Regions from separate parts of the Microlunatus panaciterrae genome, predicted to be linked through region 4. Evidence: predicted binding sites of a transcription regulator. Region 4 holds the regulator's gene; each other region holds the start of a gene.
What was found. Region 4 encodes LexA, which represses DNA repair genes until DNA is damaged. Its sites were predicted from a motif close to TCGAACANNTGTTCGA; they were not measured.
Positions count from the first base shown of each region.

Region 1: JOE57_RS01325 (HNH endonuclease signature motif containing protein) is a predicted target of LexA. The motif match lies at 2,999-3,014, and genes of this name have one in related genera.
Region 2: JOE57_RS06010 (HNH endonuclease signature motif containing protein) is a predicted target of LexA. The motif match lies at 2,746-2,761, and genes of this name have one in related genera.
Region 3: JOE57_RS18960 (LysM peptidoglycan-binding domain-containing protein) is a predicted target of LexA. The motif match lies at 1,778-1,793, and genes of this name have one in related genera.

Region 1 is NZ_JAFBCF010000001.1:293,326-299,138, reverse strand. It holds gene JOE57_RS01340 (aminotransferase class V-fold PLP-dependent enzyme) at 1-677, shown strand, start outside; gene mnmA (tRNA 2-thiouridine(34) synthase MnmA) at 734-1,807, shown strand; gene JOE57_RS01330 (uroporphyrinogen decarboxylase/cobalamine-independent methonine synthase family protein) at 1,804-2,811, shown strand; gene JOE57_RS01325 (HNH endonuclease signature motif containing protein) at 3,034-4,377, shown strand; gene JOE57_RS01320 (GNAT family N-acetyltransferase) at 4,469-5,038, shown strand; gene JOE57_RS01315 (GNAT family N-acetyltransferase) at 5,085-5,729, shown strand; gene ligA (NAD-dependent DNA ligase LigA) at 5,773-5,813, shown strand, end outside.
Region 2 is NZ_JAFBCF010000001.1:1,321,053-1,326,865, reverse strand. It holds gene JOE57_RS06020 (sulfatase family protein) at 1-780, opposite strand, end outside; gene JOE57_RS06015 (O-acetyl-ADP-ribose deacetylase) at 837-1,343, opposite strand; gene JOE57_RS06010 (HNH endonuclease signature motif containing protein) at 1,353-2,732, opposite strand; gene JOE57_RS06005 (ABC transporter substrate-binding protein) at 3,080-4,735, shown strand; gene JOE57_RS06000 (ABC transporter permease) at 4,895-5,800, shown strand; gene JOE57_RS05995 (ABC transporter permease) at 5,811-5,813, shown strand, end outside.
Region 3 is NZ_JAFBCF010000001.1:2,400,744-2,406,556, forward strand. It holds gene tmk (dTMP kinase) at 1-418, shown strand, start outside; gene JOE57_RS10860 (DNA polymerase III subunit delta') at 415-1,578, shown strand; cyclic di-AMP (ydaO/yuaA leader) riboswitch at 1,752-1,956, shown strand; gene JOE57_RS18960 (LysM peptidoglycan-binding domain-containing protein) at 1,964-2,569, shown strand; gene JOE57_RS10870 (nucleotide sugar dehydrogenase) at 2,746-4,059, opposite strand; gene JOE57_RS10875 (PSP1 domain-containing protein) at 4,138-5,025, shown strand; gene JOE57_RS10880 (alpha/beta fold hydrolase) at 5,053-5,813, shown strand, end outside.
Region 4 is NZ_JAFBCF010000001.1:3,878,726-3,884,538, forward strand. It holds gene sthA (Si-specific NAD(P)(+) transhydrogenase) at 1-1,081, shown strand, start outside; gene lexA (transcriptional repressor LexA) at 1,167-1,967, opposite strand; gene JOE57_RS17705 (hypothetical protein) at 2,194-2,667, shown strand; gene JOE57_RS17710 (LacI family DNA-binding transcriptional regulator) at 2,707-3,720, opposite strand; gene JOE57_RS17715 (glycoside hydrolase family 127 protein) at 3,921-5,813, shown strand, end outside.

The DNA of each region.
Region 1 (5,813 bases), 3.6 Mb from region 4:
CCGAGCGGGCCCGCGAGCGGGGCGTCGTCTCGCATTCAGACGCTGTACAGGCGGTCGGGCAGCTCGAGGTCGACTTCGCCGACTCCGGCCTCGACCTGCTCACCCTTACCGCACACAAGCTCGGCGGTCCGTACGGCATCGGTGCGCTGCTGGCCCGTCGAGAGCTCACTCTGACCCCTGTACTGCACGGTGGCGGCCAGGAGCGCGAGCTCCGGTCCGGGACCCTGGACGTGCCTGCGGTGGCGGCGTTCGCGGCGGCGATCCGGACCGCGGTCGGTGACCGCCCGGCCGCGCGAACCCGGCTCCGTGGGCTCCGCGACCGGCTGGTCGAGGGCATCCTGGCCACCGTGCCCGGTGCCATCGAGAACGGTCCCGCCGCCGTCGACCAGCGGCTGCCCGGCATCGCCAACCTGTGCTTTGACGGCTGCGAGGCCGACTCACTGCTGCTGCTGTTGGACGCGGCCGGCATCGACTGCTCCGCCGGGTCCGCCTGCTCAGCCGGGGTCTCGCAGCCGAGCCATGTGCTGCTGGCGATGGGCCGCACCGGGCGCGAGGCCAGATCCGCGCTGCGGTTCTCGCTGGGGCACAGCTCAACCGCGGCGGACGTGCAGGCCGTGCTGGCGGTGCTGCCCGAGGTGGTGCAGCGAGCCCGACGAGCCGGGTCGATGACGGGATAGTCTTTCTCGGTTGCCAGTTTCGCGTCCTCAAGCAGGCACGCCAGGAAGAGGTTGTGATGAAGGTTCTTGCCGCCATGTCCGGCGGGGTCGACTCGGCCGTCGCGGCGGCCCGTGCCGTGGAGGCCGGCCATGAGGTGACGGGCGTGCACCTGGCGTTGTCGAAGAACCCGCAGTCGTTCCGCAGCGGCGCCCGTGGCTGCTGCTCCAAGGAGGACGCGCACGACGCTCGCCGGGCCGCCGACGTCCTCGGCATCCCGTTCTATGTCTGGGACCTCTCGGACCGGTTCGCCGAGGATGTGGTGGACGACTTCGTCGCCGAGTACGCCGCCGGCCGTACACCCAACCCCTGCCTGCGCTGCAACGAGAAGATCAAGTTCGCCGCTGTGCTCGACCGGGGCGTGGCTCTCGGCTTCGATGCCGTCTGCACCGGGCACTACGCCCGTCTGGTGCGAACCGATGCGGGGGTGGCGATGCATCGTTCCACCGACCCGGACAAGGACCAGTCTTACGTGCTGGCGGTGCTCAACCAGGATCAGCTGGCTCGCTCCTACTTTCCCCTCGGCGGCTCGCTGAAGAGTCAGGTCAGGGCCGAGGCTGAACGGCGCGGGCTGTCCGTCGCCGACAAGCCGGACAGCCATGACATCTGCTTCATCGCCGACGGTGACACCGCCGGTTTCCTCGATCGGCACCTCGGTGCGAGGCCGGGTGACATCGTCGACACCAGCGGTGCCCTGGTGGGCCAGCACAACGGGAGTCACCAGTTCACGATCGGTCAGCGTCGAGGACTGCGGCTCGGGGTTCCAGCCGATGACGGCAAGCCACGTTATGTGCTGGACATCTCGCCGGTCACCAACACGGTCACTGTCGGACCGCACGAGGCGCTGCTGGTCAGCCGGATCAGCGGGATCCGGCCCAGCTGGACCCAGCAGCCGCTGACCGGCGACTGGTCGGGTCAGGTCCAGGTGCGTGCGCACGGTTCCAGCCTGGCCGCGGATGTCCGGATCCGTCCCGATGAGCTACAGGTGACGCTGGCCGAGCCGACCGCTGGCATCGCCCCTGGGCAGGCGGTGGTCCTCTATGACGGGGACCGGGTCGTCGGCAGTGCCACCATTGCGGCAGCCCGGCCGTGAGCGAGGAGTGGACCGGCATCCGGGTGACCGGGATCGGCTCCTGGCCGGGGGAGGAGATGGCCGACGCGGTGAAGATCGCCTTCGCCGAGTGTCCTCGGCTGCCTTACCTGCCCGAGCTGCCGGCGCGCGGGGTCGGCGCTCAGCTGGTCGGCCGCGGCGCCGCGGCGCTGTCGGGATTGGCCGTGGACCTGCAGCCCGCAGGCTGGCGGCTCACCGGCGCCTCCAGCGGTGACCACCTCCGGGCCAAGGCCCTGCTGCGGAACGACCTGGACGAGCTGGAGGAGCAGGCCCAGGGCTACCAGGGACTGCTGAAGTATTCATTCGCCGGGCCGTGGACGCTGGCCGCGATGATGGAACGGCCGCAGGGGGATCGGGTGCTGGCCGACCACGGCGCCCGCCGGGAGCTCGGCGAGTCGCTGGCGGAGGGGATCGTCACACTGCTGGCGGAGATGCAGCGCCGGCTGCCCGGGACGCAACCCGTGCTGCAACTGGACGAGCCACTGCTGCCGTCGGTGCTGGCGGGAGACATCGCCACCGCCAGCGGGTTCTCCCGGCATCGCCGCGTCGATCGGCCCGAGGTCGGTGACAGCTTCGCCGCGTTCGTGACAGGGTTGGAGCGCGTCGGCGTCGACGCAGCGTTGACGGTTCACTGCTGCGCCCGCGGGGTGCCGGTCGAACTGCTGCACCAGTCCGGCGTCGTCGGAGTCGGGCTTGACCTCGAGCTTGCCGACAGCAGCACCTGGGATCAGCTCGGGGCTGCGATGGAGGGCGGACTGTGGCTGGGGGCTGGAGCGCTTTCCACCCGCGGGCAGCTGAACGCCGACCAGGTTGCGGCCAGCGTGCTGGCCCCGATCCGTCGACTCGGTCTGGCGCCGGAGGTCTCCAGTCGGATGGTGCTCACCCCTGCGTGCGGACTCGCCGGGCTGGACCAACCGGCGGCGCTGCGGGCGCTGCGGACGCTCCGTACGGCGGCGGACATCGTCAGCGACCAGCTCGCCGCCTAGCTGGGACGGGGCCCATGGTCCTCTGCTGGCGACGGGGCAGCGCGTACGAAAGCCTGTCGACGCTGCTCGAGGTACCGCCGTTCGGGTTGGACACTGTTTCGCTACCGAACCCGACCCGGCGGACGAGGCTCGGGGGGCAATGGACGCGAAGGGCCAGCCAGGGAATTGCGGGCGGAAGGGCTTGTATTCGAACACGCGTTCGATTAAGATGCATTGGTGACCATGACAACCACCCTCGATCCAGTGCCCACCGCGGTCGCTGCCGAGCACGGTGGTGTGGCGGCTCTGCTGGACGAGCTGGATGCTGCGCTGGGGCGGGTGGTGGCGGCGTTCGAGTCCGGCGGCTTGCAGCGCGAGTCCGACGACGCTCTGCTGGAGGTGCTGCGGCGGGTGGAGGCGCATCGGAACCGGTTGGCCCTGCTGGATCATGCAATGGTCGACGAGGTCCAGGTCCGCGAGTTGGGGTTGCGGTTGATGCTGCGTCACACCAAGGGCCTGCTGATGCGGGTGCTGCGGATCCCTGCCGGTGAGGCGCGTGCCCGGGTGGAAGCGGCCGAACTGTTGCGGCGCCGGACCGATCTGAACGGAGCGCCGCTGGTGTCACGGCGACCCGCGGTGGCGGCGGCACAGCGTGACGGGGCGGTGAGCGCGGCGCAGGTGCGGGTGCTCGCCGAGTGTCTGTCAGATCTGGAGTGGGCCGGGCTCGACCCGGATCAGGTCGCGGAGGTCGAGACCGCGCTGGTGGCGGATGCGCGGGTATTCGGCCCGGCAGAGCTGCGGACCGTGACCGAACAGGTGACCGACCTGCTCATCCCAGACGCCACCCCACCACGCGACGACCTGATCCGCGAGCGGCGGTGCCTCGCGTTGCACCCGACCCGCGATGGCTCGTATCGGCTCAGCGGCCTGCTGACGGCCGGCGCCGGCGCGACCATGTGGGCTGTGTTGTCGCCTCTGGCCGCACCGAGACCAGAAGGCCCGGAGGGTCCCGACCGGCGTAGCAGTGCCCAACGCTGGCACGACGCCCTGGCCGACGCCGGCGATCGGCTGCTCCGCTCCGGTGACCTGCCCGACAGTGGCGGCACCCCCGCCACGATCATCGCCACCATCACCATCGATGACCTGCTGAACCGGACCGGACACGCCACCACCGCCGACGGGGTCCGCCTCAGCGCAGCCGAGCTGCTCACCCTGGCCAGCGAGGCCGACCTGATCCCCGCCTTCCTCTCGTCACACGGAGCCGTCCTCGACCTCGGTCGCTCCCGCCGGATCGCCAACCGCACGCTCACCCACGCGCTCTATGCCCGCGACGGTGGCTGCACGTTTCCCGGCTGCGAGCACCCGGCGCCCTGGTGCGAGCGCCACCACATTCTCGACTGGGCCCAGGGCGGCGCCACGGCGCTGCACAACATGACCCTCCTCTGCGGCTATCACCACCGCGAGTTCGCGGCCCACGGCTGGACCTGCCGGATGGGACCCCACCAACTCCCCGAATGGATCCCACCTCCACACGTCGATCCTCAGCGGACCCCGATCACCAATCACCGACTCGTGAAGAAGAAATGAACACCGCCCTGCGCCACGAGTAACTCGTAAAGATTTGACATTGTCTGCGCTTCGCGCGCCGCTGGCGTCCATACGGAGGCACGATGGAGATGTGCAGATCTTTCTCGAGACCGAGCGGTTGATCTTGCGCAGATTCACCGCGGCCGATGTGGACCACCTGGCGTCGCTGGATAAGGACCCCGATGTGATGCGCTACATCAACGGCGGTCGAGCCACCTCACGGCAGGAGATCGCCGACGAGGTCCTGCCCAGCCTGCTCAGCTACTACAACCGCCCCGACGGCTTCGGCTACTGGGCCGCCATCGAGAAGTCGACCGGCCTGTTCATCGGATGGTTCCATCTGCGACCCCCCGGCTACACGACCGACGGGGCCCCCGAGATCGGTTACCGACTACGCCGATCGGAATGGCGCAAGGGCTTCGCGACCGAGGGGTGCCGAGCCCTGATCCGCAAGGCGTTCACCGAGCTGGGCGTTGAACGGGTCGTCGCGGAGATGCTGTTCGTCAACAAGGGGGCACGACGCGTGATGGAGAAATGCGGCATGCACCATGTCCGGACGTTTCAGTCCGACTGGCCAGATGCCTTCGAGGGGGCCGAGTTGGGAGACGTGGAGTACGCCGCGGAGCGTGACGACTGGCTGATCTGGGACAAGGAGAACTGAGCACCCGACGCGCCCCAGCCCAGCAGACGGCCCGATCGGCAGAGAGATGAGCGCTGTGGAGATCTTCCTTCAGACCGAACGGCTGCTGCTGCGTCGCTTCACCCCTGACGACGTCGACCACCTGGTGAGGCTGGACAGTGACCCGGCCGTGATGCGCTACATCACCGGTGGAGCGCCCACCAGCCGACAGGAGATCGCCGAGGAGCACATCCCGGCCTACCTGCGCTACTACCGCGAGTACGCCGGCTACGGCTTCTGGGCGGTCGTCGAGCGGCGCACCGGCGAGTTCATCGGCTGGTTCCATCTGAGGCCGGGTCCAGCCCAGCCTCCGGACGCGCCTGAGCTGGGATACCGCTTCGTCCGTGCCAGTTGGGGGCAGGGCTTCGCTACCGAGGGGTCACTGGCCCTGATCCGCAAGGCGTTCCTGGAGCTGGGTGCCAGCCGGGTGAACGCCAACACGATGGTGATGAACACCGCGTCCCGCCGGGTGATGGAGAAGGCCGGGCTTACCCAGGGGCGGATCTTCGTGGGGGACTGGCCGGTGGCGATTCCCGGTGATGAGGAGGGTGACGTCGAGTACGCGGCCGACCGCGCCGAGTGGCTTGCCTGGGACGCGGCACGTGCGGCCGGGTCCGGCGGTCCCGATGAGGGGGCGGATCGGTCCGTCTCGGCTGTCAGCGACGGCCGCTAGATTGGCCTGCGTGACTAGCGATCTGGAGTCCCCCGACCCCGACCTGGACGATGCCGACCTGCACGATCCTGCCCTGGTTCTGTC
Region 2 (5,813 bases), 2.6 Mb from region 4:
CAGCTCCAACTGGGCCAGGTAGTACTCGCGGCCGTGCTCGAGGTTGGGGCTGATGGCGCCGTCGTACCAATCGGCGTACGACTCCGAGGCACTGTCATGCCAGTCTGACCCGGTCGGCAACCCACGTCGCTCGAGCTCCTCCGGCGGCAGCTGCCAACAGAAGTTGTGGACAGCGTTGAAGGCCAGCATCAGGAAGAATGGCTGCTCGGCGTGATCATCGACGAAGCCCCGAGCTCGCCGTCCGAGCTCAGCGGTCAGGAATCCCTCCAGTTCCTCCTCCTGGTCTCCATTGAGCATCGGCTGGACAGCCATCCGCCAGGAGGCCTCCTCGCCGTACTCGTCGACAGCGACGTGTGAGTGCCGCAGGTAGTTGAGCCGGCCCTGCTGCTGACCGGCGAGACCGTAGTAGGTGTCGGCGAAGCCGTGGTGCGGTGGGCAGGCGCGGTCCCCGCGCTGCTCGGGACCGTAGTGCACCTTGCCGAGGTAGCCGGTGGCGTAGCCGAGGTCAGCGAGTCCCTCGGCCAGCGTCGGGCGCTCGTCGGCGAATCGAGAGGTGGAGAACCAGGTGGCCCCCCACCGCTGCTGGTAGCCGCCGCTGATGATCGCCGCCCGCGACGGGCTGCAGATGGGGGCAGTGACATAGGCGTCCGGGCAGGTGAGGCCTTCGTCGGCCAGCCGGTCCAGCGCCGGTGTGCGGACATCCGCATGGTGGCCCATCCTGCCCCGGTCGGCGTAGCCATGATCGTCGGACAAGATCAAGATCACATTGGGCTTCGGCACAGCCATACGCTAGCGAACGCCACGATCTTTCGAACGCGGCACTGGGCGGGCGCGCCCTACAGCCGGGCGGCGAAGGCCTGGTGAGCGGCAGGGTCGAAGAGTACGAAGCGGATCTCCGTCACCTTCGACGGTGTGGACCGCACCGTCTCGAGCGCCAGGCGTGCTCCGTCCTCGATCGGCCAACGGTAGACCCCCATGGAGATGGCCGGGAAGGCGATCGACTCGACGCCGAGCTCGTCGGCGACACGCAGTGACTCGCGGTAGCAGGAGGCCAGCAAAGCTGAGCGGTCCTCGCGTGCAGAGAAGACGGGACCGACCGTGTGGATCACCCAGCGTGCCGACAGTGCCCCCGCGGTCGTGGCCACCGCCTGTCCCGCCGGGAGGCCATCCGGGTAGTCGGAGGCGCGCAGGGCTCGGCAAGCTGCCAGGATCTCCGGGCCGCCCCTGCGATGGATGGCGCCGTCGACACCGCCACCACCCAGCAGGGACGAGTTGGCCGCGTTCACGATCGCGTCCACGGTCTGGTCGGTGATGTCGCCGCGGACCAGCGAGATCTCAGTCATGCCTCCACTCTAGGGAGGGGCGTCAGCGGCGAGGAGTGCCTGGTGTCGGGCAATGATCCGGGTGTTGACCAGAGGCTGCTGGTGCGGGTCGATCCACCTCGGCGGGATCCAGGCCGGCAAGCCGTGGCGAAGCCGGCAGGTCCAGCCCCGATGCTCGAAGTTGTTGTGGTGGTAGTGGCACAGGAGGGTGAGATTGTCGATGTCGGTTCGGCCGTTGTCGCGCCACGCCTGGATGTGGTGCCGATCGCACCACTCCGGCGGGTGGTCACAGCCGGGAAAGCTGCAGCCGCCGTCGCGTGCGATGAGCGCCAGGGTCTGGTGCTTCGTTGCGCTCCGGGCAGCGCGTCCGAGGGTGAGGGGAATGCCGGTGCGGGTGAGGACCACCGGAATGAGCTCGGCCTCGCTGGCGAGCTTCAACAGCTCGGCGACGGGGACCCGCTGACCGTCGCTGGTCTGGCCGTGACCGGTGCGCTGCAGCAGGTCCTCAAGGTGGATGAGAACGATCATGGTGCACGGAGTGCCGCCGGAGTCGGGCAGACCACCGGCACGCAGCAGCCGGAGACCGGCTTCGTGAAACGCGTCGTGCTGTCGTTGCGCGGCAGAGCGTCGATCCTGGCCGCCTGGGTCCTCGGCGCGAGGTGCGGACAGCGGGGAGAGTGCCGCCGCCCACAGCGACCCGCAGACTCCGGTGAGTCGGCCCTGCAGCCGGTAGGACCCGTCAGCGCTTCTGGTGAGAGTGAGCTCGCGGGAATCCTGGATGGTCTCATCGTCCAGCAGCCCGTCCGGAAACAGGATGTCAGTGAGGGTGGCGGCGATCTGGCGGAAGTCGGTCGGGGCGAAGGCTGCCGCAGGGGCACACAGCTGATCCTCGGCCCAGCCGAGCTCGGCTGAGTTGGCCGAGAATCTGGCTTCCAGCCGGTCGAGACAACCGACCGCGATGCTGACTGTTTCGGTGGAAGCGGTCCCGCTCGCGGCAACTGCGGCCAGCCGCGCGTACCTGGCGGGCCTCGTTTCGCCGGTCGGGGATGGTCGCGGCGCCAGGGCGTGCGCTGCCTGGACACGACGGCGCGCTTCGACGGGGGAGATCCTGAGCACCTCGGTGAGCAGCCCCTGGGTGGTCCGACGAAGGTGCCGGACCGCGAGCTCCGAACGGTCACAGGCGACCACGATCCGGTGGTCGACCCGCGCGTGCAGGTTACGCAGCCTCTCGAACTGCTGCGTGAATGCCAACAGGTCGTCATCGGCGAGCGCGTCAAGCGCCCCGGACTCAACAGTGACGATCAGTGTGTCGAGCGCGGCGGTGAGATCGGGAAGCAACGGGACCGGGACAGTCGGGGTCGTCGGCGTCTCCGGCTGGCTAGTGGCGGGTGCATCGACGAGCACGGTCATGGACTTACTTTATTCGAACATAAGTTCGAATGCAACCCCTGATATCTCGACTATTGCGCTGCCTGCGAGGAAATGTCGTCGCCTACCACCCGGGTGGTCAAGACGGTGATGCTCTGTCCCAGTCTTAGGGGGCACGGTGGATCCCCCGCTGGGCCCCGCTCGTCTGGAACGCCGACGAGTGCGCGTTCTTGCGCGAATCGGGGAATTTCTCTCGGTAACAATCATGTGAACCTCCATCACCAGAGGGGCAGAGAGGTATACCTTCGGATGGTTGGACGCACTGGCAAAGCGACGTCCATGCAGCGGTCAGGTGGCCGTTGCAGTCCCGGTGAGAGGTGTGCTGACTCGTGAAGAAACGGTTGACCGGCGCGTTGTCGCTGCTCATGTTCGGGGTGCTCGCCTTCGCGCTGGCAGCCTGTGGCTCTGGAGGTTCCGGCAACGGGGGTGGGGGCTCAGGCAAGGCGAACACCACCCTCACCATCGCCAACACGTCGGGCTCGCAGTGGACCTGTGGCTTCAACCCCTTCAACCCGGCTGTCCAGGGTGTGACGGTCGGTTTCGTCTACGAGCCGCTGGTCTACATCAACACCCTGAAGAATGCCGCCGAGACCCCGATGCTGGCCGAGTCCTACAAGTGGGGCAGCGGAAAGAAGTCGCTGACCTTCACTGTGCGTGACGGGGTGAAGTGGAGTGATGGCAAGCCGTTCACGGCCGCCGACGTCGCCTTCACCTTCAACCTGCTCAAGAAGTCTCCCGGGCTGGACATCAACGCACTGTGGAAGCAGATCCTGACCAAGGTCACGGCCAAGGGCAACACGGTGACCTTCGAGTTCAAGAGCGCGGCAGGTCCCTACTTCTACTACCTCGCCGACCAGGTCTCGATCGTGCCGGAGCACATCTGGTCCACCGGTGATCCGGCGAAGGACCCGGTCCAGTTCCAGGACGCCGCTCCGGTCGGTACCGGCCCCTACACGGTCGACCCGTGCAAGCCCGCCAACATCACCTACAAGGCGAACCCGAACTACTGGCAGTCCGGCCTGCCGAAGGTGAAGACGGTCAACTACCCGGCCTACACCGACAACAGCCCGGCCAACCTCGACCTCGCCACCGGCAAGGCCCAGTGGGGTGGCCAGTTCATTCCGAGCATCGACAAGTACTACGTCTCCAAAGACAAGGAGAACAACCACTACTGGTTCCCGCCCAGCTCGAATGTGGCGCTCGTGTTCAACCTGAAGCACCCAGTGACCGGCAAGCTGGCGATCCGGCAGGCCTTCGCCTATGCGATCGACCGGGCCGCCGTGTCGAAGATCGGTGAGGGCGGCTACCAGCCGCCGGCGAACCAGACCGGCATCGTGTTGCCGACCTTCAAGGACTGGTACAACAAGGCGGCCGCGGACAAGGCCAACTACGTCCCCAATGCGGACAAGGCCAAGCAGCTGCTGGCCTCGGAGGGCTACTCGCCGTCCAAGCCGCTCAACCTGGACGTGATCACGGTCAGCGGCTTCACCGACTGGGACGCCTCGCTGCAGGAGATCAAGCAGCAGCTCGAGCCGCTCGGCATCAAGATGACGATCAAGGACCTGGCCGGCCAGACCTACAACACGAAGATCTACAAGGGTGACTTCGACCTGGCCTACTCCTCCGGTACTGGCGGGCCTTCGCCGTACTACGAGCTGAGGAACCTGCTGTACAGCGGGAACACCGCCCCGCTGGGCTCGAACGCTACGTCCAACTACAGCCGCTACACCGACCCGAAGACGGATGCGCTGTTCGACCAGTTCGGCGCAGCCGATGAGGCGCAGCAGAAGGAGATCATCAACAAGCTGCAGCAGGTGATGCTGGACCAGGTGCCGCTCATCCCCACCACCGAGTCCGTCAGCTGGTATCAGTACAGCACCAAGGACTTCAAGGGCTGGCCGACCGAGCAGGACCCGTACGCCATGCCTGCTCCGTACAACCTGCCGGACCTTGAGCAGGTTCTGCTCAGGCTCGAACCGAAGTAGCCCCATCACACGACTGGCACGCCCGCGGATGACGTGGGCGTGCCAGTCGCGAGAGAAGCGCCCTGAGGAGGGATTGCCATCAGGTACGTCATTCGAAGGCTCGGCTTCTTCGCCATCACCTTGTGGGCGGCGCTGACACTGAACTTCTTCATCCCGCGGATGATGCCGGGCAACCCGGCCGAGGCGATGATGTCGCGGTTCAAGGGTCGGATCAACCCGGAGGCGCTGAAGGCGCTCGAGGTGGCCTTCGGCATCGACTCGCAGGAGAGCACCTTCCGCCAGTATCTCGACTATCTGCAGAACACCCTGACCGGGCATTGGGGGATCTCGCTGACCTTCTTCCCGGTCGAGGTCAGCACGGTGGTCCGGCAGGCGTTGCCGTGGACACTGGCGCTGGTGGGCCTGACGACGTTGCTGGCGTTCGTGCTGGGCACGGTGATCGGCATCGTCGCCGGATGGCGACGCGGCGGTCTGGTCGACAGCATGCTGCCGCCGGTGTTCGTGGTCACCTCGGCGCTGCCCTACTTCTGGGTCGGAATGCTGTTCATCCTGGTGTTCTCGGTCTGGACCAACGGAGCGCTGCCGAACGACGGCGGGTACGACACCGCCCTGACTCCGGGGTGGAACATGGAGTTCATCGTCTCCGTGCTGCAGCACGCCTTGTTGCCGGCGCTGACGATCCTGGTGGTGTCGATCGGCGGGTGGATCCTGACGATGCGGAACAACATGGTGACCACGCTGGCCGAGGATTATGTCCGGATGGGTCGGGCGAAGGGGCTCTCCAACCAGCGGATCATGTACGACTACGCCGCACACAACGCGATCCTGCCCAACCTGGCGGGCTTCGCGATGTCACTCGGGTTCGTCGTGAGCGGCTCGATCCTGGTGGAGTTCACGTTCAACTATCCCGGGGTCGGGTACATGCTGCTGAGTGCTGTCAGTAACGAGGACTTCCCCCTGATGCAAGCCCTGTTCGTCATGATCACCGTGGCCGTGCTGCTGGCGGTCCTGGTCTGTGACTTCTTGACGTTGTGGCTCGACCCGCGCGCCCGGACCCAAGACTGAGGAGGAATCCATG
Region 3 (5,813 bases), 1.5 Mb from region 4:
CAAGGCCCACCACCTCTATGAGCTGGTTGAGCCGGCGCTGCGCCGCGGAGCGGTCGTGGTCTGTGACCGCTACGTCGACTCGATGCTGGCCTACCAGGGCGCCGGCCGGGTGCTCGACATCGCCGAGGTGGAGCGGGTGGCCCGCTGGGCCACCGGCGACCTGCGGCCGCACCTGACAGTGCTGTTGGATGTGGACCCCAGCGAGGCCGTGCACTCCAAGGTCGACAAGGACCGGCTGGAGGCGGCCGGGGACGTGTTCCATCAGCGCACCCGCGAGTACTTTCTGCAGCTGGCCGCCCGCGATCCGGAGCACTACCTGGTGCTGCATGCCCGGGACTCGGTGGAGCAGATCGCGGCCGCCGTCCAGGACCGGGTGCACCAGCTGGTGTCGGCACCCCCCGGCAGACTGGTCTCATGAGTGCTCCGGCCGCCGAACAGCTGACCGGGGTCTGGGCGGAGCTGATCGGGCAGAACCAGTCGGTGGCGACGCTGCGCCGGGCCGTCAGTGGGGCGCGGCATGCGATGTCGCACGCGTGGCTCATCACGGGGCCACCCGGGTCGGGTCGCTCCAACGCCGCCCGCGCGTTCGCGGCGGCGCTGCAGTGCCGCGACGGCGGTTGTGGCACCTGCAACGACTGCCGGACCTCGCTCAGCGGCGCCCATCCCGATGTGACGCTGGTGCGGACCGAGATGCTGTCCATCGGGGTCGACGAGGTGCGCGACCTGGTGCGGCGGGCGGCGATGAGCCCGACCATGGGCCGGGCCCAGGTCCTGGTGGTCGAGGACGCCGACCGGGTCACCGAGCGGGGCGCTGACGCATTGCTGAAGAGCATCGAGGAACCGGCTGCCCGGACCGTCTGGATCCTCTGCGCGCCGACCGTTGAGGACGTGGTGGCGACCATCCGGTCCAGGTCCCGGCTGCTGACGCTGCAGACCCCGACCATTCCTGCGGTGGCCCAGCTGCTGCAGACCAGGGACGGCGTCGACCCGGCCCTGGCTGCGTACGCCGCCCGAGCCTCGCAGGGCCATGTCGGCCGAGCCCGGGTGCTGGCCCGAGACGAGGCGGCCCGGAACCGGCGGCACGAGATCCTGCAGATCCCCACCCAGCTGCGCGGGCTCGGAGCCTGCCTGACGGCCGCGGCCAACCTGGTCGAGGCCTGCGCCGAGGAGGCGACCCGCGCGACCACCGACATCGACGCCCGGGAGCGCAAGGAGCTCGAGGAGGCCCTCGGGTTCGGCACCAAGGGCGCCCGGCCCCGGCAGGCTCAAGCAGCACTCAAGGAATTGGACGACCAGCAGAAGGCCAGAGCCAAGCGATACCAGCGCGACGCGATCGACCGCGCGCTCACCGAGCTCACCGCCTACTACCGCGACGTGCTCAGCATCCAGACCCGGTCCGGCGCTGCCCTGGTCAACCCCGAGCTGGAGGCTCAGATCACTGTGCTGGCACGGAAGTCGACCCCCGAGTCGACGCTGCGACGGATCGACTCCCTGTTGGCCTGCCGGGTGGCTTTGGAGACCAATGTGAGCCCGCTGCTCGCGGTCGAGGCCATGCTGATCGGGCTGGTCGAGGGCTAGTCCTGAACCCACGGCCCGGTAAACGGTTCCCGGGCGCGTCGTCGGACTTGCACAGGGTGGTCCGCACGGCTTACGGTGTGTCCGGTTTCGTGTCCAATTCGTTATCAATTACACGCGTGTCGTTCACGGGGCCTGCAGGACTCGCTGCGCATCGGATATGCCGGCGAGATCGCGTGTCCGATACGCCGAACTTCACTGGTCGGACACCTCGTCGGGAGAGCCCCGAGCGCAGTGAAGGTGGGGAAACCACTCTGGTCATGTCCGTGAGGACCTGACCTTGGGGTGAACGGCCGGAGCGCGATGACCTCGCGTCAAGGCCCAGGGCACCTGACAGCCCGAATCCGACAGCTAACCCCGGAGGCGTTCGTCAGGAAGGGCGAGGAACTTGAACAACTCCAAGATCATGAAGCGGCTGGTGGGCGTTGCCGCCGCCGTCGCGCTGTCGGTCGGCATGGGCGCCGCCACCGCGGCGCCGGCAAGTGCGGGTGGCAGCGTGTGGGACCGGGTGGCGGACTGCGAGAGCAGCGGCAACTGGTCGATCAACACCGGGAACGGGTTCTACGGCGGGCTGCAGTTCTCCCGGAGCACCTGGAAGGCCTTCGGCGGCACGCAGTATGCCTCCACCGCCAACAGGGCATCGAAGGCCGAGCAGATCGCCGTGGCACGGCGGACACTGGCTGCCCAGGGACCCGGCGCCTGGCCGGTCTGCGGCCGCAAGGCAGGGCTGACCCGAGCCAACGGTGGTGCGAGCACCAACGCCTCGGCGAGTGCGCACAAGACCACCGTGACGAAGAAGAAGGCCACGAAGGCCAAGAAGAAGAGTCACAAGGTCCACGGCAAGACGGTGCGGGTCAAGCGCGGCGATACCATCGCCAAGATCGCCAAGCGTCACCACGTCCGTGGCGGTTGGAAGGGTCTGTGGAAGCTGAACAAGCGGACCGTGAAGAACCCGAACGCCATCTACATCGGTCAGGTGCTGCGGGTCCGCTGACCCACGTTCTGCCCGGACTTCTCGGGGCGTGCCCCGACCTCCCGGGACGTGCCCCGAGCCTGTCGGACGTGCCCCGAGCCTGTCGAGGGGCGAGCAGCTGACCAACGCACAGAGGCCCGACGGAAACACCATCCGTCGGGCCTCTGCGCTGTTCGCAGCCTGGTCACATTCCGGTCTCAGAGAGTCGCCGCGCGCCCGATCTGGACGATCTTCCAGCCGGCCTGCTGCCAGGTCGGCTGATGCAGCTTGAGTCGCCCATCGATGATGATCCGGGTGCGGACCAGCTCCGCCAGCCGGGCTGGGTCGAGGTAGCGGAACTCCGGCCACTCGGTCAGGTGCAGCACGATGTCGGCCCCGGTGACCGCCTCCTCGACCGATGCCGCCTGGGTCAGCCCCGGACGTACCACCACCGCCTGCGGGTCGAAGACGTACACCTCAGCACCCTGGTCGGCAAGCTGGGCGGCGACGGTCAGGGCGGGCGAGTTGCGGGTGTCGTCCGTGCCCGGCTTGAAGCTGGCACCGAGTACGGCGACCCGTTTGCCGCTGATGTCACCGCCGACCTGGGCGACGGTGAGCTCGGCCACCGCGGCGCGCTGGCCCTCGTTGATCGCCTCGACGCTGCTGATGAAGTCACTGAGCACGTCGACGCCGAGCTCGTCGGCGCGTACCGCGAGGGCGCGAATGTCCTTCGGGAAGCAGCCGCCACCGAAGCCCAGGCCGGCATTGAGGAACTCCCGGCCGATCCGGGAGTCGTAGCCGATGGCATCGGCCAGCAGGGTGACATCGCCGCCGGCGGCCTGGCACATCTGAGCCATCGCATTGATGAAGCTGATCTTGGTCGCAAGGAACGCGTTCGCGGCGACCTTGATCAACTCGGCAGTTGCCAGGTCGCAGGTGACCAGCGGGGTCTGTTCGCTCAGCGGGATGGCGTACACCTGCTCGAGCAGGGTCCTGGCCGAGCTGGACTGCACGCCGAGCACGATGCGGTCCGGCCGCAGGGTGTCCTCTACGGCGAAGGCCTCGCGCAGGAACTCCGGATTCCAGGCGATCTCGACACCGTCCCCGGCGGGAGCGAGTCGGCGGGCGCGCTCCTGCAACTCGGCGGCGGTGCCGACCGGGACGGTCGACTTGCCGAGGATCAGCGCCGGCCGGGTCAGCTGTGGCGCCAGGGTGTCGATGGCGGCATGGAGCTGGCTCAGGTCGGCGGCGCCGGAGGCGCTCTGCGGGGTGCCGAGGCACAGGATGTGCACGTCGGCCCAGTCGGCGATCTCGGCATAGTCGGTGGTGAAGCGGAGCCGTCCCGAGCGGGTGTGCAGCTCCAGCAGCGGCTCGAGGTTGTGCTCGTAGATGGGCGAGGTGCCGGCGTTGAGCTTCGCGATCCGCTCCGGCAGGATGTCGACGCCGATGACCTGGTGGCCGAACTCCGCCATTCCGGCGGCGGTGGTGGCGCCGAGATAGTTCGTCCCGATCACACTGACACGTAACGTCACCGGACCGAGTTTGTCACAGTCGCCCTCCCGATCACGACACCTGGCGCGCCCGCGTGGCTCCTCGCTTACCCTTGGTCCATGGCGCAGGTGATGGCCGTCTCTTTTGAGCGGTACGGCAGGCTCTACTACCTCGACCCCGACTCGCGTTCGTACGCGGTGGGGGATCGGGTGCTGGTGCCGACGGAGTCCGGCTTCGAGGTGGCCGAGTGCGTTTGGGCTCCCGAGTGGGTCGACGACGCCGAGACGGGCTACCAGGACCTGCCCAAGTGCGGCGGACCGGCCACCCCGGCAGACCTTGATCGCGATGCGACCAACCGGCGCCGCCGGGCCGAGGCGAAGCTGGTGGCGAAGAAGTTGATCAAGCGGGCCGAGCTGCCGATGAAGGTGGTCGGGGTCGACTATCTGGATCAGGGCAAAGACTTCGACGAGTTGATCGTGATCTACTTCAACGCCCCGCACCGGGTGGACTTCCGGGTGCTGGTGGGCGAGCTGGCGCGGGCGTTGCGCGCGCGGATCGACCTACGCCAGGTGGGCTCGCGGGACGCGGCGAAGCTGCTCGGGGGGATCGGCAGCTGTGGCCGCGAGCTGTGCTGTGCAACCTTCCTGAAGGACTTCGAGCCGGTCAGCCTGCGGATGGCGAAGGTGCAGGACCTGCCGCCCAACCCCATGAAGATCTCCGGCGCCTGTGGGCGGCTGATGTGCTGCCTGAAGTACGAGCACCCGCTCTATGTCGAGTTCAACCGGACCGCGCCGTCGATCGGCTCGGCGGTCAGCACCCCCGAGGGAGACGGAGTGGTGGTGGGTCATCAGGTGCCCGCCGACTCGGTGGTGGTGCGGATAAACGCCACCGGTGCGACCAGCAGCTGCTCGAAGGCAGACGTCTGTGGCTCCCGCAAGGCCTACGAGGGGAGCAAGCCGCGGCGGCGCCGTACCCAGAGTGGCGAGTCAGGTAGTTCCGAAGGCTGAAACGCTCAGCCCGGCTAGGCTCGTTACGTGCGACGACTCACCCTGCTCTGCGGTCTGCTGGCGCTGTTGCTCGTCGCCGGCGGATGTTCGGTGTGGAGCGTGGAGATACCGTGGCAGAAGAGCAAGCCGGACGCCACCGCCAGCGGTCGACCGCTCCAACCCGTACCTGACGTCACACCGAAGGGCATGGTGGACCCGCCCGCGGGGCAGGGAATGGCCCGCTACCGCGGCCAGCAGCTGCACTGGTCCGGCTGTCAGAAGACACTGGAATGCACCACGGCTCTGGTGCCCTTGGACTATGCGCACCTCGACGGGCCGGCGATCACGCTGGCCCTGTCGCGTCGGGCGAGCACTTCGGGCCACCGGCTCGGCAGCCTGTTCATCAACCCGGGCGGGCCGGGTGGCTCGGGCGTCGAGTACACCGGCTACTTCAAGCACAAGGGCCTGGAGGACTACGACATCGTCGGGTGGGACCCGCGTGGGGTCGGGCAGTCGACGCCGGTCGAGTGCCTGACCGGCAAGGACCTGGAGAACTACACCGAGGTCGATAACTCGCCAGACAACGCCAGCGAGGACAAGGCCTGGATCGACGTCAACCGGGAGTTCGGCGCCTCCTGCCTGCGGCGGTCCGGCGCCCTGCTCGAGCACGTGTCAACGCCGGAGACCGTGCGCGACCTCGACCTGCTGCGCGGCCTGGTCGGTGATCGGAAGCTGAACTATTTCGGCTCGTCGTACGGGACGTACATCGGAGCGCTGTACGCGCAGACGTTCCCCAAGAACGTCGGCCG
Region 4 (5,813 bases):
CCCGCACACGCTTGCGGTCGAGTCGGACAGCACGTTCGAGCACCGCACCTTGACCGCGGAGAAGGTGGTCATCGCCACCGGCACGACGCCGGCTCGGCCCAAACACATCAAGTTCGACGGCGTACGCATTCTTGACTCGGACCAGATCCTCGCGCTGGACAAGGTGCCGGACTCGATGGTGGTGGTCGGCGCCGGTGTGATCGGGGTGGAGTACGCCTCCATCTTCGCCGCTCTCGGAACCAGGGTAACCCTCGTCGAGAAACGGCCGCAGATGCTGGACTTCTGTGACCCTGAGATTGTCGAGTCGCTGAAGTTCCACCTGCGCGACCACGCCATGAGCTTTCGTTTCGGCGAGGAGGTCGCCTCGGTCGAGAGCTCTGGGCGAGGGACCATCACCACCCTCGGGTCGGGCAAGAAGATCGCCGCCGAAGTGGTGATGTACTCGGCCGGCCGTCAGGGCAACACTGCGCAGCTCAACCTCGACCTCGCCGGGCTGACTGCCGACGCGCGCGGCCGACTGGTGGTGGACAGCAACTATCGGACGGCGATGGAGCACATCTACGCGGTCGGCGACGTGATCGGCTTTCCGGCGCTGGCGGCTACGTCGATGGACCAGGGCCGGCTAGCGGCCTCGCACGCCTTCGGGGAGCCCGCCAACGAACTGCACGGACTGCAGCCGATCGGGATCTACACGATTCCTGAGATCTCCTACTGCGGCAAGACCGAGGCTGAGCTGACGGGTGAGTCGGTGCCTTTCGAGGTGGGGATCTCGCGCTATCGAGAGCTGGCTCGGGGGCAGATCATTGGTGACTCGTACGGGATGTTGAAGCTGATCGTGCATTCCGAGAACCGCAGCATCCTCGGCGTGCACGTTTTCGGCACCAACGCGACAGAGCTGGTGCACATCGGTCAGGCGATCATGGGGTGTGGCGGCACGGTCGACTACCTGGTGGACACCGTGTTGAACTACCCGACACTGTCCGAGGCATACAAGGTGGCGGCTCTCGACGTAGCCAACAAGCTGCGCGCCGTCGCCCGATTCACCAACGAGATGATCATCTCCGAGCCAAGCACTCTGTGACGATGATCATGGAGCGAAGATGATCAACGTAGCTTGCCGCTTGACTGCTGCTCAATGCCACCCCGCCGCTGAGCCTGGTCCATGATCAGATCCGGCGAAGGACCGCAACCACCTTGCCCAGAATGGAAGCATGGTTGCCGTCGATCGGGTCATACGCAGGGTTGTGGGGCATCAGCCAGACCTGCCCGTCCGTTCGTTTGAAGGTCTTGACGGTGGCTTCGGTGTCCAGCAGGGCGGCCACGATGTCACCGTTGTCGGCCGTCTGCTGCTGCCGGACGACCACCCAGTCACCGTCGCAGATCGCCGCGTCAATCATCGAGTCACCGCTCACCTGGAGCAGGAACATGGTGCCCTCGCCGACGAGCTGGCGGGGGAGCGCAAACACGTCCTCGATCCGCTCTTCGGCCAGGATCGGCCCACCGGCGGCGATCCGGCCGAGCACCGGGACGTGCACCGGCTCGGGATAGGCGTCGCCGATACCCGTCTGGTCGGGTCCGCTCTCGACGCCGGCAGCCGGACGGGTTCCGGACTCGCCGGGGAGCAGCACCTCAAGAGCGCGCGGCCGGTTGGGGTCGCGGCGGAGGAATCCTTTGCTCTCCAACATCTTCAGCTGGTGGGCGACACTTGAGGAGCTCGCCAGCCCCACCGCCTGCCCCATCTCCCGGATGCTCGGCGGATAGCCGCGCTGGTCGACCGCGTCCCGAATGACCTCCAGGATCCGACGCTGACGGGGAGTCAGGCCATCGGCATCGGTGGGGCCATCAGGCAGCGCGCTGACATTGCTGCCGATCTCGCCGAGCTGGGCGGCGACATCCTTGGCGCTGGGGCGACCGCGCTTCTTCGCTGGGGTGGGGCGCCCGGTGCTGGGCTCGTCATGTTCTGCCATGAGGCAAAACTAGAGACTGGCACTGACAAAATCAAACACCTGTTCGATGCGTGTCTTTGCCCGCCGCGACGCTGCAAAAGTGTCACCACCCTCGGCTTGACTGGCGATATCGGACGACACACATCGAACGCGTGTACGAATAGCGTTGGAATTGTCGGTCCGATGCGTTAGACAGGTGCCAGACAGTTTTTCGAACAGCCGTTCGATCACTTCCCGAGGAGTAACCATGAGCGCAATGACGATCCCGGCACTCGCGAGCCACCCGGTCACCGTGCCAGGCCGTGACGACGCGACCCGGCGCGCCTCGGTGCCCAGCCAGAGCCCACATGCCCAGGCCCAGCACGCCCAGCCCCAGCACGCCCGGCCCCAGCAGCCCAGGCCCCAGCACCCAGCGGTCCGCCCCGGCCGTCCGTCGCGAGGGACCGGCCGCGGCACGGCGCCGTCTGCCAGGCCGCGCACGAACGTCGCAGCCCCCCAGCTGAACCCGCTCGGGCGAGCCGTCCCGCGCGCCTGCGCCGCACCCGGGCCGGGTGTGCGACTGACTGAACGCGGCATCGCCGTCGTGCTGGTGGTCGGCCTGATGGTGGTCATGGCTGCCCTGGTGGTGGTGAGTGCCACCGCGCTGCGGGTCACCGGGGAGAACTTCCGTCCCACCACTGTCTCCCATCAGGTCGCGCCGATGGGATCCGGCGAGCTTTGAGCCGGCTTCACCGCTGACCTCTGGCTCCGACCGGATGGCTCAGTCTCCGAGCGTCGACTCGCGGGTGACCAGTCTGGGCGGGAGCTCGAGCAGGCCGTGGCGAGGGTTGCCGGCGATGGCATCGAGCAGCAACTGGGCCGCTCGACGCCCCAGAGCCTCCAGCTCCAGATCCATGGTGGTGAGCGGTGGGCGGCTGGCCAGAGCCATGACCTCCCAGTTATCGAAGCCCGTTACTGCCAAGTCGGTGGGGACGGCCCGGCCGAGCTCGCGCAGGCGGTCGCACACCCCGCGGGCGATCTGGTCACTGCCGCAGGTGATCGCATCGACGTCCGCGTGCCTGCGCAGCAGGACGTCCACGGCGTGCCGTCCCCAGCGTTCGGTCCATTCTCCATACAGCGGCGGACCCACCAACCGGTCACCCAACACCGCGACCGCAGCGGTGGCGCGTTCCACCGCACTCCGATGCCGCTCGGGTCCGGTCACATGCGCCACCCGTTCGCGGCCGAGCGACAGCAGATGATCGGCGAGCTGGCGCGCCCCGCCGGCATCGTCGACCACCACAGAAGCGTCAGCGGGGTCTGTGGAGGGGTTGAAGGCATAGACGGTGGGGACCGGCACCCTGATCGGCGGTCGCGCCTCGGTCCTCCGACCGGTCAGGATGATGCCGTCCACCCGGCGGGCGAGCAGGGTGCGGATGTAGTGCTGCTCGCGTAGTGGGTCGTCTCGGGTGTCGCACAGCAGCAGGGCCATCTCGCCGGCACTGAGCGCATCCTCAGCGCCCTGCATGATCGGGATCGAGAACCGGCCCGAGCTGTCGGTCGTGACCAGGCCGACGGTGTAGCTGCGACCAGAGGACAGGGCGCGGCCCCGGCTGTCCGGAGTAAAGCCGAGCTGCTCTGCCGCCTGTAATACCCGCTGGCGGGTCGCGTCGCGCAACTGACCGGTGTTATTCAGCGCTTTGGATGCGGTGCCGGGGGACACCCCGGCCAGGGCGGCGACATCGGTGATCCGCACGACCCCGGCGGGAACCCGAGCGCTCGACTGGATCTCCATCTGCACCTGCCTCGTCAGTGAAACACCTTTCCGGACCGATCCTACCTGCTCTGTGACGAACCACGATCGGTCAGCCGCGACGGCTGAGGATCCGCACCATTCAAGGGTTCTGGGGCTTGACAGCGATCTGGTGCGGTCCTAGGTTCTACACAGAAAACGTGTTCCTATTTTTCCGCAGGCCATCCCCAGGGAGATCACCCATGTCGACCGCTGCCGCCAACCCGAACGAAACCCTCAGCTCCGGGCAGGCACCCGCCCGTCCCGGGCCTCAGGCCGTGACCACCTGGCGTCCGCTGGGCCTGGACACCGCCCGGATCACCGGCGGCTTCTGGGCGCCGCGGCAGGAGGCCAACGCGGCGAAGGCGATCCTGTCCGGGCGCGAGCGGCTTGAGGACGCGGGCAACCTGCAGAACTTCCGCATCGCTGCCGGGCAGGGCGAGGGCGAGCCGATCGGGCCCATCTTCGCCGACTCGGACGTCTACAAGTGGCTGGAGGCGGTGGCGTGGGAGTACGGCCGCAACCCGGATCCGGCCCTGCTGCAGATGCAGCGTGAGGTGACGGCTCTGGTGGCGGCGGCCCAGTGCGAGGACGGCTACCTCGACACGGTGGTGACCCTCCGGCACGCCGACCGTGGCCGCTACTTCGACCTGCCCTGGAGTCACGAGCACTACTGCGCCGGTCACCTGATGCAGGCGGCGGTGGCCCAGGTGCGCTGCACAGGCGACCGGGAGTTGCTGGGAGTGGCGACACGGCTCGCGGACCACCTGGTCAGCACGTTCGGCGAGGACAAGCGGCATGACGTCGACGGGCATCCGGTGATCGAGATGGGTCTGGTCGAGCTCTATCGCGAGACCGGTAACGCCGACTACCTCGAGCTGGCGCGCTACTTTGTGGACGCCCGCGGCCACGGGCTGATGGAGTCCTACGGCAAGGAACCGACGTACTTCTCCGATCGGGTGCCCGTGCGGGAGGCCAGCAGCGTTGAGGGGCACGCGGTCCGTGCGGTCTACCTTGCCGCCGGTGCTGCCGATCTGGCCATCGAGACGGGTGACCAGTCACTGTTGGAGGCGCTGGCCGGACAGTTCGACCACATGTGGTCCACCAAGACCTTTCTCACCGGGGGGCTGGGAGCCCGGTGGGAGGGTGAGGCGTTCGGTGACCCGTACGAGCTCCCGTCGGACCGCGGCTATGCGGAGACCTGCGCCGCCATCGGCGGCATCCAATGGGCCTGGCGGATGCTGCTGGCCACCGGAGAAGCGCATTATGCCGACGCCATCGAACGAATGCTGTTCAACGGTTTTCTGTCCGGTGTCTCGCTCAGCGGGACCCAGTACTTCTACGTCAACCCCTTGCAGGTGCGCGGTGAGGCGCACCCCGACGGCGACCGGTCACCTGCGCACGGCCGTCGAGGCTGGTTCTCCTGCGCCTGCTGCCCGCCCAACCTGATGCGCACGTTGGCGAGCCTGGACGGCTACCTCGCCAGCTCCGATGCGGGCGGGCTGCAGATCCACCAGTTCGCGCCGGCACAGCTGACCTCCCCGGCGCTGTCGGTCGAGGTGGCCACCGAGTACCCCTGGCAAGGCAGGGTCGCGATCACTGTCACTGCGGCTAGCCCGCAGCCGACCGCACTCAGTCTCCGGGTCCCCGGCTGGGCCGATGGCGCGACCCTGAGCGTCGACGGCGATGCCGAACCGGTGACCGCAGGCGAGTACGCGGTGGTCGAACGAGTCTGGTCGGTCGGCGACCGCGTCGAGCTCGACCTGCCGCTCGCCGTCCGGCACACGTTCGCCGACCCGCGGATCGACGCCATCCGCGGCTGCATGGCTCTCGAGCGCGGCCCGCTGGTCTACGCCGTCGAACAGGTCGACCAGCCGGACGGGGTCGACCTCGACCTGGCTCAGCTCGTCAGCACCGCAGACTCGCACAGCGAGCATCGCGCAGACCTTCTCGACGGGGTCACCGTCATCACCGCTGCGGGCAAGGCTCCGTCAGCGCCCAAGATGAAGGGTTGGCCGTACCCGGCCCAACCCGGCGACCTCACTGGCAGGGACGTCGAACTGGTCGCCATCCCGTACTACGCATGGGCCAACCGT